Regions from separate parts of the Brevibacillus schisleri genome, predicted to be linked through region 2. Evidence: riboswitches for the same ligand, from Rfam matches in the RefSeq annotation. Region 2 holds a riboswitch; the other holds the start of a gene.
The links. A riboswitch is a leader RNA that binds a small molecule or an ion and turns the genes downstream of it on or off. The one in region 2 is predicted to bind cyclic di-GMP.
Positions count from the first base shown of each region.

Region 1: another riboswitch for cyclic di-GMP. It lies ahead of ACUUHJ_RS06140 (GNAT family N-acetyltransferase); the one in region 2 lies ahead of ACUUHJ_RS30050 (methyl-accepting chemotaxis protein).

Region 1 is NZ_JBVNDM010000001.1:1,193,644-1,200,910, forward strand. It holds gene ACUUHJ_RS06115 (PrkA family serine protein kinase) at 1-459, shown strand, start outside; gene yhbH (sporulation protein YhbH) at 536-1,693, shown strand; gene ACUUHJ_RS06125 (YiaA/YiaB family inner membrane protein) at 1,781-2,068, shown strand; gene ACUUHJ_RS06130 (alpha/beta fold hydrolase) at 2,088-3,137, opposite strand; gene ACUUHJ_RS06135 (methyl-accepting chemotaxis protein) at 3,257-4,729, opposite strand; gene ACUUHJ_RS06140 (GNAT family N-acetyltransferase) at 4,731-5,285, opposite strand; cyclic di-GMP riboswitch class I at 5,477-5,560, opposite strand; gene ACUUHJ_RS06145 (peroxiredoxin-like family protein) at 5,733-6,395, opposite strand; gene ACUUHJ_RS06150 (Crp/Fnr family transcriptional regulator) at 6,480-7,157, opposite strand; gene ACUUHJ_RS06155 (DNA alkylation repair protein) at 7,157-7,267, opposite strand, start outside.
Region 2 is NZ_JBVNDM010000001.1:6,344,408-6,351,674, reverse strand. It holds gene ACUUHJ_RS30070 (TRAP transporter small permease) at 1-317, shown strand, start outside; gene ACUUHJ_RS30065 (TRAP transporter large permease) at 325-1,599, shown strand; gene ACUUHJ_RS30060 (FAD-binding oxidoreductase) at 1,616-2,980, shown strand; gene ACUUHJ_RS30055 (formate--tetrahydrofolate ligase) at 3,098-4,756, shown strand; cyclic di-GMP riboswitch class I at 4,892-4,992, shown strand; gene ACUUHJ_RS30050 (methyl-accepting chemotaxis protein) at 5,065-7,038, shown strand; gene ACUUHJ_RS30045 (transporter substrate-binding domain-containing protein) at 7,153-7,267, shown strand, end outside.

The sequences.
Region 1 (7,267 bases), 5.2 Mb from region 2:
TTTGTCTACAGCTATGAAGAGTCGGCAAAAACGCTCATGGATAACTATTTGGACAATGTGGAAGCTTATTGCAACATGAATAAAATTCGTGATCCCGTTACCGGTGAGGAGATGGATCCAGATGAGCGCCTGATGCGTTCCATCGAGGAGCAAATCGGCATCTCGGAAAATGCCAAGCGGGCCTTCCGTGAAGAAATTCTCATCCGTATCTCGGCCTATGCACGTAAAGGGAAGCGTTTTGACTACAGCACGCATGATCGTCTGCGGGAAGCTATCGAGAAGAAGCTGTTTGCCGATCTGAAGGATGTCGTCAAGATTACGACCTCGAACAAAACACCGGATGAGCATCAGCTCAAGAAAATTAATGAGGTTACCAAGCGTCTTATCGAAGAGCATCAATATTGCCCGGTTTGCGCAAATGAGCTACTGCGCTACGTGGGAAGCCTGTTGAACAGATGACAGAACGTTGGCGACATGAGGGGAACGTCATAATCATATTCGGCGCAGATTGCGCCAGTTGCTAGGAGGAGACGGCATGAAAGATGAATCATCGTTCATTGTCTCCCGGGAAGACTGGTCGCTGCACCGCAAAGGGTACCAGGACCAAAATCGACACCAGGAAAAAGTGAAAGAAGCGATCAAAAAAAATCTGCCCGATCTCGTCAGTGAAGAAAACATCATCATGTCGAATGGTCGGGAAGTCATTAAGATCCCTATTCGCTCCCTGGATGAATACCGATTGCGTTTTAACTTCCAAAAGGGAAAACATGGCGGTCAAGGTAAAGGAAACAGTAAGGTAGGCGATGTCGTAGCCCGTGACGGCGATCCGGAGCAAGGGCCAGGAAAGGGGCAGGGAGCGGGCGATCAGCCAGGTGTAGACTACTATGAGGCTGAAATCAGCGTAGAAGAATTGCAGGAGATGCTTTTCGCAGAGCTGGAGCTACCGAACCTTCAACAAAAAGACGAGGAACAAATCGTCGTGGAAGAGACCCGGTTCAATGATGTCAGGAAAAAGGGCTTGATGGGTAACATTGATAAAAAACGTACGCTGATTGCGGCCATTCGCCGAAATGCGCTGGCAGGCTACAGTGATATGGAGCTTGGGATCACCGATGATGATCTGCGCTTCAAGACGTGGGAAGAGATCATCAAGCCTCATTCCAATGCTGTCATTATTGCGATGATGGATACGTCGGGTAGTATGGGTGTGTTTGAAAAGTATATCGCCCGCAGCTTTTTCTTCTGGATGGTACGTTTTCTGCGCACCAAGTATGAAAAGGTCGAGATCGTCTTCATTGCCCATCATACGGATGCGAAGGAAGTGACGGAGGACACCTTTTTCTCGAAAGGGGAGAGCGGGGGGACGATCTGCTCCTCTGCTTACAAAAAAGCGTTGGAGATCATCGATAGCCGCTACCCGACATCGCAGTACAACATTTACCCGTTCCATTTTTCCGATGGCGACAACCTCACGTCTGACAATGAACGTTGCGTAAAGCTGGTAAAAGAGCTCATGGAGAGATGCAACATGTTCGGCTATGGGGAAGTGAATCAGTATAATAGGCACAGCACTCTTATGTCAGCGTATCGCCACATCAAGGAGCCGAAATTCATGCATTGTGTCATTCGGGAAAAGGGCGAGGTATACAAGGCATTGCGTACTTTCTTTGGCAAGAAAGAAGCTGTGAGGTAGTCCATGGAAGCAACCGGGCGAGAAATCGTCCGGTTGACTTGTATTTGTTTGTATGAGTCGGATGAACAAAATGTGAGGGGTGTTACTATGTATCCACAAAAGCATCGGATGCGCAACACGGGAGCCTTCACTTTCTTGGCATACTTTACATTGGGCGCAGGTGTACTGCTATTTTCCATCGGTTTATACAATGCGACGGGTCTTCAGCTGCACGAAAAGGGGTATTATATCGCATGTATGCTTCTGGTAGCAGTTGGATCGATTTTGACACAAAAAGTAGTGAGAGATAATGCAGAGGATCGAGCGATTATTGAGGAGCAGGAAAGAGAATTTAACTTGAAGGTATCGAAAGTGGAGAAAGAAACGCCGAAATAGCCCAATAAAACCGTCAGAGTCATGCCCTGACGGTTTTTCGAATGAGCTCGATAAACTCCTCTGCTTTCTCGATATGTGGAGCGTGCCCCACATTTTCCATGACAATCTCCTGATAGGAACCACCAGCGCGCTGATATTGTTCAAGCACGTCACGAATTTGGGAGACCATCGGCTGAGGGGGATATTCGTCTTCCCCCGGCCAGCCGGGGACATAGCCACGCTTGCCCAGCGTACCGAAATCAGCAAGCGACTGATCCGAGATAATGGCATCATCTGCACCGCGAATCCATAAAATCGGACACTTCGGCTCCATCTGGACAATCCCGGACAAATTTACGTATTTGGGAGAAATCGCATTCGTAATCCCTGTCGTTCCCGGAGCAACGCCGGGCCAATCGTTTACGTATTCAAAGGTACCGGGGTAAAAATCCTCTCCTATTCTCGTAGAGAGTATGGCGCTCACATAACGCTCTTCCTGCTCTGGGCCAACTTGGAATGGGGGCTTGAAATAAAGCTGATTCATGACATTGCGAGGACTGGAGGGAGATTCATTGCCCATATCCTTGGTTGCAATCCTTTTGACCAGCTCGGGGTTGACGGCTCCCCCACCTGAGCCCGAGAAGCTGCTGTAGCACGGGGTGCCAGCTATATCCTTGGTTCCACCAAAGCCGTAAGGGGACATAGGGGCGATGAGAATCAGAGATCGGACTTCCTGTGGGTGATCGATGGCAAACTGCATCGCGATCCCGCCACCCAACGACCAGCCGGCAAGATGGACAGGTGTTGGCAAGTCCAATGCCCGAATAAACGAATGAAGGTCATCCGACCAGTCTCGCAAACCACGTGTCGCATCAATGGGCAATGCTTCACTTGCCCCATAGCCTCGCATATCAGGTGCATATACACAGTACTGGTCACATAGAGCCGCAATGGTATCATCCCAGAATAAGTTAGCTGACGCATTGCCGTGAATGAGGAGAAGCGGATCTCCTTCCGGTACGCCTGCTGTTAGGTAGGAAACGAGTAATCGATCGGTCTGAATCGTTTTGGTTTCGATTCGTGCATCCATCAATGATGTGCCTCCTTTCAAGTTATCGATATAATATCAGAATATTCTTATTATATACCCATTTAGTTACAAAATGAAAAAAGAAAACAACCGCCCGTAAAAAGGCGGTTGCAGGAAGGCTACATATGGAGACCACGCATTTGCTGTTCGATTTTCTCAAAGCCGCCAGAAACCTTAACGACTTCGTCTTTTTGCTCAGAAACGAGAACAAGCACTTCTTCCAGGCTCTCTTTGTTCTTGTCGGTAATATCGGCGTTGACTTCTACTTTTGCGCCAACTTCCTGAATCATGCTGTGAACATGGACGATGAACTCTTGCAGGTTCTTCGTTTTATCTGCAAAGTTTTGCATGTAGTTGTCTACATTGGTGAACATTTCTTGTACTTCGAGGATGCCCTCGCTATTTTTCTCAAAAGACGTCTGTGACTCGGAAATCATATCCGATACGAGCTTCATTTTTTCACGAATGGTCATGAGCAGGCTCGAGATCGACTCGGAGGATAGCTTGGAGGATTCAGCCAGCTTGCGTACTTCATCTGCTACGACAGCAAATCCTCGGCCGTGTTCGCCTGCCCGAGACGCTTCAATCGTGGCATTGAGCGCCAACAGATTGGTTTGTGCAGAAATCTCGGAAATAGTTTGAATGATTTTCCCAATCGATTCGGTTTCTTTATTGAGCTCTTGAATCAGCTGGTTCGTACCTTGGATGTCCGTGATGAATCGTTCAAAGTCATTGCCGATGTTGCCAATGCGTTTTCCACTCTCGCTAGTGGCTTCTTTGGTCGATTCTACGTACTCATGCATCTCTGTAACAGAGCGGGTCATGTCCTCAACTTGCAGATTCGTCGAGCTCATTTCCCGACGCAGCTCGTCCGTATTGCTGGTCTGGATCGTAAAGGACTCCATAATGTCTTGCAGGGAAGCGACGGTTTCGACAGCGCGAACATTTACACCATCTGTTACCTTGTTCAAATTCTCTTGATAGTCTTGCACAGAGGTGAGAGATTCATTGATCTGATCGAGAACACGTTGCAACGATTCCTTCGAGGCAATCGCTTCTTGCTTTTGTTGCTCACTTTCCTCTTGCAGTTTGTTATTGAATACAGCATGCATCATGCTCGTGATAGAAACGAAGCAGAAGGTGAGCAGGAAGTACATCAGGTCAAGATTGCTTGTCGAATGGAAAATCAATTCTCTCTGTGTCAGGAAATAGTAAGAGACAATGCCTAATGTCGATACAATGGTCAAAATATTGATGAGTCGGTCTTGATAAATCCCCATGACTGCTACAAAGAACATAATGGTCATGATATTGATCATATGCGGGTCCAGTCCAACAATGATGAACATGAAGATTCCGATTACAGCGAAGTTGAAAAACTTCATGAAAGGCGCTGCTTTTTCACGGAAGTTCGGGCGATTGGATATGTACGTAAAAGGTGCCAGCACGCCATACAAAATACCCAGTACTGTGAGAACAAATGTATACGGTACGCCTAGAAAGAGGTTTAAGACCTGAACAACCGTAATAATACTTGCGAATACGATTACGACCCAATTGTTTCTTCTTCTCAATAAATCAATGTTATCCATGTTACCCACCTACCTCGACTTTTACTTGATTGGACGACGACGAATTGTACCAGGAATATTTCGGATCGTGCTTATTGTCATAGACATCTTTTAGATGAAAGAGGGTCGGAATGGCATCGGCCCCTTTGTAAAAGACGATATCTTTGGTCTGAATCGCCTTTACTTGATACTTCGTGTTAATAAATTTAAAAAAAGTTGGATCTGCTACCCCGATTGCGTGGGTATAGCCATACTTTTCAGCGTAATCTATCATCAAGCAAATTCCTTTTTGCCCTAGTTGTCCACGGTATTTCGGCAAAACAGCGAGACTGTCTACCTCCATTACTTTCATATCTTCTGTAACAACATCCTGAAATAGTGTTTTCATATAAGCACTTGATTTGGAAAAGGGCGTCATTTCAAATGTTCCACCTGCTTCACCATCATCGGCAAGTAGGAGGAATTGTGCGGAGCCTTCTTTCGCGTACTCCATCTGGAAGCCCATGCTTGTCCATACTGTTTCTTTGATTTCATGAAATTTAGCTAACTCTTGTACGGTTTCTACTTGTTTGTACATAACTTCTCCACTCCATCGTTTTCTGATTACCGTGTTGTGTATGTTTGACGTCCCAAAAGTTATGTTTTTCCATTCTGTTGCAAAAATAAAAGTGCTTTCATCCCCCTTTCAAAAAACGAAACACAAAAAAAGGCCGTTCCATCGAAATGGAACAACCGAAGCTACCAACATCAAAAAATTTGTTCCAAGATGATGGCAACCCGGCTATCATGGTCAAAGACTGTAGACCCGTGGTTTTGCGTCGCCACCTTTCGATGACTTTGCCTTTTGCATTTATTAGAAAAACTTGTAAAACTATGTCGAATTTTGCTAGACATAATCATGCAAAATATAAGACAAAAGATATAACCTTGTCAAGTTTTGGTAGGGTAAAGAAACTAATTGTTCATAAATCATAGACGAACAAAAAACCAGTTGTGATATCAACTGGTCCTTCATTCATAGGCATTAGGTTAGGGTACGCAGAATGTCTAAAACTTCGGTAGGCTCCATTCGCGCTTTGTAATCTGGATCTAAGCATGCTAATCGGATTACGCCCTGGTTGTCGAGGATATAAGTAGCAGGAATGGGGAGCGTCCAAGAATCGTCACGATTAAAATGCTCGAGATCAATATCCAATGATCGATAGGTATCCTGTAAATAATCGGGCAGTCTGAAACTGAGTTTATATTTTTCTGCTACCTGATTATTGGTATCGCATAACACGGGAAAGCTCAATCCGTTTTTCTCTTGCATAGTCAGAGAGTGTGCAGGAGATTGTGGACTAATGGCAAACAATTGGGCACCCAGAGAGGTAATCGTATCGATCTGTTTTTGGTATGCTTGCAGCTCCAAATTGCAGTAGGGGCACCAGGAGCCACGGAAAAATGTGAGGACGATGGGACCTTTTACGATTTCTTCCGACAAGGTAATGGTCTTGCCAGTGTGGTCGAACAACATGAAATCAGGCGCAATCGAACCAATCGGCAAGCCCTTTGCGTGTCCAGAGGTCCGCAGCTCCTCGATTGATCTTGTAAATGCATCTGTTACTTCACGAGTGAGGAAGCCAGCTATTTGAATGGTTGTAAAATCTAGCTCTTCGCGCAGGCTCTGAAAATGTGGTTTATCCATATGTCGTTCTCCTCTTTTTCGAAAGAATAGTAGAAGTCATAGCTTCACGATATCTTTCTTTTGGAGGGAAAGATGTAAACTGGATTACATCTTCTTTAAAATGTTATCCCGATGAATGGAAATGGTTTTAAAACCTGTTTGAATCAGTTCTTCTCTTGCTAAAGCACGTAATGCTACCGTCACAGCTTCCCGGGATGCCCCGACAAAATTGGCGAGCTCTTGATGGGAAAGAGGTAACTCAATTTTTTGAAACGCAGAACTGTAAGGAGTACCAAATTGGTCGGCAAGCCTTACTAACGTGTAAATAATGCGATCTTGTAAAGGGAGAAGGGCAAGATTTTCGGCTGCTTGGCTGATCGAAACCATTCTATCGCTAATGATCTTCATGATCTTCATCATTAGTTGTGGATGTTCAATTATGTAGCTCTCAAATTTTGCTTTGCTCATTTTACAAATGAGGCAGGCTTCGATGGTTTCTATATACATCTCCCGTGTACCTAATGACAGGAGATCCACTTCTCCAAACACATTGCCATCTCCGAGGATATCGAATGTGAACTGCCGACCATCCCGGTTTACTTTGTATAAACGTACTTTCCCCTGTTTGATGAAGTAGAAGCCCTCTGAAAAAGTTTCTGGTGTTTGAATACACGTATTTTTGGGGAAAGAGGTTAAGGAGGTTAATTGATCGATTAAGTGCAAACTTTCCTCGGATAATGAATTCAACAAATAAAATTGGGATAAATATGTGATTCGGTTCATCATTTTTGTTCGGTTTGGGTCTTCATGATTGTTCTTTTCGCTTTGGTAACAATTCTTTTCGTTTCTTTTGTATCCGAGATTCTTAGCCACTCGTCACAAAGCTGCGTCAC
Region 2 (7,267 bases):
TGCTGATCTGGATCACGTTTCTGGGATCAGCGTACGCAATGTCGATCAAAGCACACATCGGTACGGAATACATTCAAAAGTACTTGTCGCCTGGCATGAACAAGCTGGTGCTGATCATTGCCGCTTTGTGTAGTCTGGTCTTTTTTTACGTCATGGTTCAGCAAGGTTACTTGTTATCAGCGAGAAGCATGACACAAACCTCACCCACTCTGCTCGTTCCAATGGGCTATGTATACATGGTGATTCCGATCAGCGGTGCCTTACTCATCATGAACGTGATCCATGTGACATGGAAAGACATTACCGGGAAGGAGTGACCAGATTGTGGGTACGATTTTATTTTTAACATTGTTGGTGCTCCTGATTGTGAACGTACCGATCGGGGTGGCACTGGGATTGTCTGTCGTTGTCGTGTTTATGCTGGAGGGGAACATTCCTCTTTTGGTTGTGATTCAGAAAATGTTTAACGGGACAGATTCCTTCCCATTGATGGCGATCCCGTTCTTCCTCTTGGCAGGAAAGCTGATGGAAACAGGCGGAATCTCTGCGAGGCTGATTCGTTTTGCGAATACGATTGTCGGGAACCTTCCGGGAGGATTGGCTATCGTGGCGGTCATGGGTTGTACCTTTTTTGCAGCGATATCGGGTTCTTCTGCCGCAACAACGGCAGCCGTAGGGGGGATTTTGATCCCGCACATGGTTAAAAAAGGGTATCATGTCCGGTTTTCTGCGGCCTTGCATGCAACAGGGGGAACGATCGGTGTCATGATTCCTCCGAGTGTGCCAATGGTTTTGTACGGGGTAGCAGCGAGTGCCTCGATTAGCGACTTGTTTATTGCCGGGATCGGACCGGGTATTCTCGTAGCGATCTCACTGATTCTGTACTCGTATTGGATCAGTAAGAAAAACGGCTGGGGTGGCGGTGAAAAGCATACGCCCAAAGAAATATGGGAGGCATTCAAGGACGCCATTTTGGCGATTCTCATGCCGATCATTATCCTTGGCGGTATATACGGAGCCATCTTTACTCCGACAGAAGCAGCAGTGGTAGCCGTGATATACGGTCTGGTTGTCGGGCTTTTCGTCTACCGGGAGATCAAGTGGAGGGACTTGGGGGAAATATTCGCGGGCTCTGCCAGCATGACAGCGGTCATCATGCTTATTATCGCGACCGCCAATGCATTTGGCTATCTGATGACGAGGGAAAACATCCCGCAAGAAATTGCGCAATTCATGCTGGGGATTACCGACAGCACGATCATTACGTTGCTCATCATTAACATCTTGCTGCTCATTTTGGGGACGTTTATGGAAACGGCGGTTACGATCATTCTCCTGACCCCGATCCTTTTGCCGATCACGAATTCTTTGGGCATTGATCCGGTGCTATTTGGGGTGATCATGGTCGTCAACTCCGCCATCGGTATGCTGACGCCGCCGGTTGGGATCAATTTGTTGGTAGCAGGAAATATTGCAAAGCTCCAGAATACGGAGATTGAGCGAGCGGTGATCCCGTTTTTGGTCATCATGATCGTCGATTTGATGCTCATCACCTATATTCCTGAAATCAGCTTATTCCTTGTCAACTTGAGCAAGTAACGGAGGGGGAACCAACGTGGATTACAAGCAAGCGTTAGTGGGATTGCTGGGGGAAGAACGAGTATCAACCAACCCCACTATACTGGAGCATCACAGCCATGATGAATCGTACCATACCCCGCATCTTCCGGATGTGGTCGTGTTTCCGCAGACGGCAGAGGAAGTCAGCCAAATCATGAAGCTGGCAAACGAAAAGCGCATTGCGGTAACGCCGTTTGGCATGGGAAGCAGTCTGGAAGGCCATGCGATTCCTTATGCGGGCGGAATCAGCATGGATTTTTCCTTGATGAACCAAGTGCGGGAGGTGCGACCGAAGGATTTCCTCGTGAGAGTCCAGCCAGGTGTGACGCGCACCCAGCTCAATAAAGAGTTGAAAAAGCACGGATTGTTTTTCTCCGTCGATCCTGGCGCGGACGCGACTTTGGGTGGGATGGCTGCTACAAACGCCAGTGGAACGACTTCTGTTCGCTATGGCGTGATGCGTGATCAGGTTCGCGATCTGGAAGTGGTGACGGCGGACGGACGTATCATCCGTACAGGGAGCATGACAGCCAAGTCCTCCTCAGGCTACCATCTTACTGGGCTGTTTGTCGGGTCGGAGGGAACGCTTGGTGTATTCACAGAGCTGACCTTGCGTGTTTACGGCATCCCTGAGGCGACAACGGCGGCGCGTGCCAGCTTTCCTTCTGTTCAGGATGCTGTCGATACCGTCGTAGATATTCTCGGAGCGGGTATTCAAGTAGCGCGAATTGAACTGGTTGATGAACGTTCCATCCAACAAGTGAATCTGTACAAAGAAACGAGCTACCCGGAAGCACCGACGCTGTTTATCGAGTTCCACGGAAGTGAACAAGGACTCGCGTATGATATCGATCTTGCGCAGTACATCGCCGATGGACATGGCTGCACACAGTTTCTCTTTGAAACCGATTCAAAAGCGAGGGCGCAGCTCTGGGACGCTCGTCATAACCTGGCGTATGCCTTCCTGCACAAATCCCCCGGGAAAAAGCTGATGGTGACAGATGTTTGCTTGCCGATTTCTGAGCTGGCAGGGGCCGTTGTGGACGCCCGACAAGCCATTGATCGCGCTGGGCTGGATGGAGCGATTGCAGGGCATGTCGGGGATGGGAACTATCACGCCATCCTCATGATCGACCTGAATGACCCCGAAGAAGTTGCGCGTGCCGAGGAAGTAAATGCGCATCTGGTGGAGTACGCATTGAGTCGGGGAGGAACCTGCACCGGAGAACATGGTGTGGGTGTGGGGAAAATCAAATACCAGCGCAAGGAACATGGAGAAGCACTGGACGTCATGCAAGCCATGAAGCATGTGCTGGACCCGAACGGCATTTTGAATCCGGGAAAAATTTTCGGGAAATAACAGAGAGCCTGCATTCTGAACGTTTGTCGGAATGTGGGCTTTTTCTTTTGCGTAATGTGTCGAAGAGGAGAGGAGAAAGGATGATTATGCAGAATGTAGAAGATTGGTAACTGGTGTATTACATTCAGGTGTGGCAGGGAGGCAAAAATGAAGTCTATTGTTGAAATTGCCAAGAGTGCAGGTATCGAAGAACAGCATTTGGAGCTATACGGAAAGTATAAAGCCAAACTATCAGATGAACTATGGGAGCAAGTGAAGGATCGCCCTAATGGCAAACTGATTCTGGTTACAGCGATGAACCCCAATCCGGCGGGAGCAGGCAAGACGCTCACGACGATTGGTCTGTCACAATCTTTAAATCATCTCGGGAAGAAAACAATGGCAGCACTTCGCGAGCCGTCCTTGGGTCCTTGCATGGGGATCAAAGGAGGCGCAACTGGAAGCGGCCAGGCACAAATTCTCCCGGCAGATGAAATTAACCTGCATTTTACAGGGGACATTCACGCGATTACAGCTGCACATAACTTGTTGGCAGCGATGATCGACAATCATATTTTCCATGGCAATCCGCGCGGGCTCAATCCAAAGAAAATCGTCTGGAAACGAGCTATGGACATGAACGACCGCGCACTGCGAAACATCGTGGTTGGTCTGGGTGAAGGCAATGGAATGACGCGTGAAGATGGCTTCATGATTACGACAGCGTCGGAAATCATGGCGATCTTATGCTTGAGTGAGAATCTAGCAGACTTGCGCGAGCGGTTGAACCAGATCATTATTGGCTACGATTTCAATGATCAGCCTGTACGGGCAGAAGAAATCAACGCGGTGGATGCGATGTGTGTTCTCTTGAAGGAAGCCATCAAGCCCAATCTCGTACAGACAATCGAGGGAACCCCCGTCATCATTCACGGCGGACCTTTTGCCAATATCGCGCATGGGTGCAGCAGTGTGATCGGAACCAAAATGGCCTTGAAGCTGGCAGATTACGTCGTAACAGAGGCTGGATTTGGTGCCGACTTGGGGGCCGAGAAGTTTTTTGACATCAAGTGCAGAAAAGCAGGTCTGACTCCGTCGGCTGCTGTCGTGGTGATTACGGTTCGTTCGTTGAAATACAACGGCGGGGTAAAAGTACCTGACTTGGCAGTGGAGAACTTGTCTGCTCTGGAAAAAGGCTTCGAAAACGTCAAGCGACATCTGGAAAACCTACAGAAGTTCGGTGTGCCAGCAGTGGTTGCCATCAATCATTTTGCGACAGATACCCAAGCAGAGATTGATGCTGTCATTGCACTGTGCCAAGCGGCTGGAGCCGAAGCAGCGCTCTCTAAAGTGTGGGCAGAAGGAGGAGCAGGCGGAGTCGAGCTGGCTGAAAAAGTAATTCGAGCAGCAGAACTGCCTTCGTCCTTCCGATTCTTGTATGAGGAAAACCTCAGCATTAAAGACAAGATTGAGACTGTCGTGAAAGAAGTATACCGTGGATCAGGAGTTGTCTTTTCGCCGTTGGCATTAAAAACGATGCAAAAGGTAGAAGAAATGGGCATGTCCCATCTGCCTGTGTGCATGGCGAAAACACCTTACTCTTTTACGGATCGTGCTGATCTGTTGGGGGCACCTGTAGACTTCTCGATTCAAGTGAGCGAAGTGCGCATATCAGCAGGAGCTGGTTTCATCGTGGCACTGACCGGAAGCCTGGTTACCATGCCAGGCCTCCCGAAAAAGCCGGCTGCGGAATCGTTATATGTAGACGAGGATGGCCAAGTGATTGGATTAAGCTAATCAAAAAGTGTGACAAAAAGCTGACAGCTGTAAAAGGTTGTCAGCTTTTTTTCCATTTTGAGGTTTATTGGCGGAAAGTTATGGGAAATGAAAGGTGAGATTGAAAAAAAGTGAACTTAATTGAAAAACAACAAGGAATGACAAAGGCAAACTTGCTGAAAGGCAGGGACGCAAAGCCACGGGTCTAAGGACGAAGGTCAAATGACTTTCGCAGCTAGGACAGCCGGGTTGCCATACCGTAGTCATGATGGGCTGTCGGTAGGCAGTCTTTTTTTTGTTGAAAAAAGAGAAGGGAGAAGGGATTCGGTATGAAAAATAGTTTGAAGAATAAGCTAATTATCGTTTTGTGCCTGCTGCTGGTGATAAGTTTGGGTACGGTTTGCGGTGCAAGCTATTGGAGTGCTTCCAACCTTTTGGCAAACAGTCTGGACAAAGAAGCTGAGCTGTCAGCTAGCAATCTCTCGATTCGTATCGATGGTTTCTTTCAAGAGAAAATTGAGATTGTAAGAGCGATAGGAGGGTTGATGTCGGCAGATCAAAATGTCGAACAAGACCTGAAACTCATTCAAGAAGCCCAAAAGAAAAACCCCGAGTTTGAGACGTTCTTCTTTTCGCATGACTTAAGCGGTAAGAAAGTGATCAATTTCAAGGGAGAAGTGACCGACATCTCGGATCGTCCGCATATTAAGGAGGCCAGCAAAGGGGAAGGGAAGGTTGTTGTCTCCGAGCCAGTCATTTCGAAGCGGACAGGGAATAACATCGTGACACTTGTCGTTCCATTGATGAAGGACAATCGTCAATACGGCTATATCGGTTCAACGATTCCAATCAATGAGATCCAAAAGAAGGTGTCCGAAGAGAAATTTGGCCAATCAGGCTACGCCTTTTTAGTAAGCAAAACAGGAACATTTATTTATCATCCGAATAGCGAGTACATTCTGAAGGAATCGATTCTCAATTTGGGTATTCTTGAACTTCAGACTGCTTTTGAAGATATCAAGCAAGGGAATCATGGAATCGCCCAATACGAATACGAGAATACAGAGCGATTTGCTTCCTATGCGCCAACCAATTTGAACTGGGGGATATTCATCACTGCACCCGTAGCGGAGCTACATGCACCTGTCGATCAACTGTTAGTCCGATTGACGGTTATTTCCCTCATCGTATTGGCGCTTGGGGTTGTCCTCGTTTATTTCTTGGCTGTACGCATGGTGAAACCGATTGAGCGTCTGAATCACGCAGTAAATGTAGTGGCGCAGGGGAATTTGAAAGAGACCGTGACGGTTGACGGAAAAGACGAGATTGCGGTTCTGTCCCGTGACTTTAACCAGACGGTATCACACTTGAAAAATTTGATCGAAGACGTATCACTGTCGTCTGATCAAGTTCAGCGTTTTAGTCAGGAAGTCTCCGAAGGCATTAAACAAGCGACGGATAACATCAACCAAATCGGCTTGTCTATCGAACAGATTTCTGAGGGAGCAGAGGCGCAGGCATCCAGCTCGCAGGAAGTCGCATTGTCGATGACTGACATGGCAGCAGGCATCGTGAAAATCGCGGAGACGTCTGCACATGTTTCTGAGGCTGCCCAGATCGCAACAGAGCAGGCTGAGCAAGGGACTGCTGTGGTAGAGCAGGCAGTTCGCCAGATGGGAAGCATTGGCGAGGGAACTTCGAAGGCGACTGTAGCCATCGAGCAGCTTAACAATCGCTCCAAAGAAATCGAAGGCATTCTCGATACGATCAGTCAGTTGACCTCGCAAATCAATTTGCTTGCCTTGAACGCTTCGATTGAGGCAGCACGTGCTGGCGAGCATGGACGTGGGTTTGCTGTAGTTGCTGGTGAAGTGAAAAAACTGGCGAACCAATCCGAAGAATCCGCATCGAAAATTGCAATGCTGATCGGGGAAATCCAGCAGGATACTCATCACGCAGTAGAGGTTATGACCGAGGGTAACCAAAACGCACAGCAAGGTATCCAACTGGTCGAAGAGGTTCGCGAAATCTTCGAGCATATTTTGGAATCTTCCCGGAACGTTGCCGCGCACATTTTGGAAGTATCCGCAGCATCTGAGCAAATGTCAGCAGGCTCCCAACAGGTGAGTGCTTCTGTAGACGAAATGCATAACATTGCAAAGCATGCTTCACTCGACGCACAAACAGTGGCAAGGGCAACCGAAGAGCAGCTTCAAGCCATCCAAGAAATTGGCAAGTCTGTCGAGCATTTGAACGCAGTGGCGGAAGAATTACAGCAAGGAATCGGCAGGTTTACGGTATAAGAAGCAGCTCATCAGGTTGTAAGTCCTCTTTTTGAAAGGGGGGATGCCATTAGGGGATGATGGAGTTTGTTTCTATAACTAAATTCATTACCGTTTAACAGGAGGAGAACCCAGATGAAAAAAATCACACAAACAATCTTGGCGAGCACACTCGCTGCAACTATGCTCATGACATCAGGAACAGGTGCTTTTGCCGCAACAGCGGTTAAGCCTGTCCAAACTGTAGCTG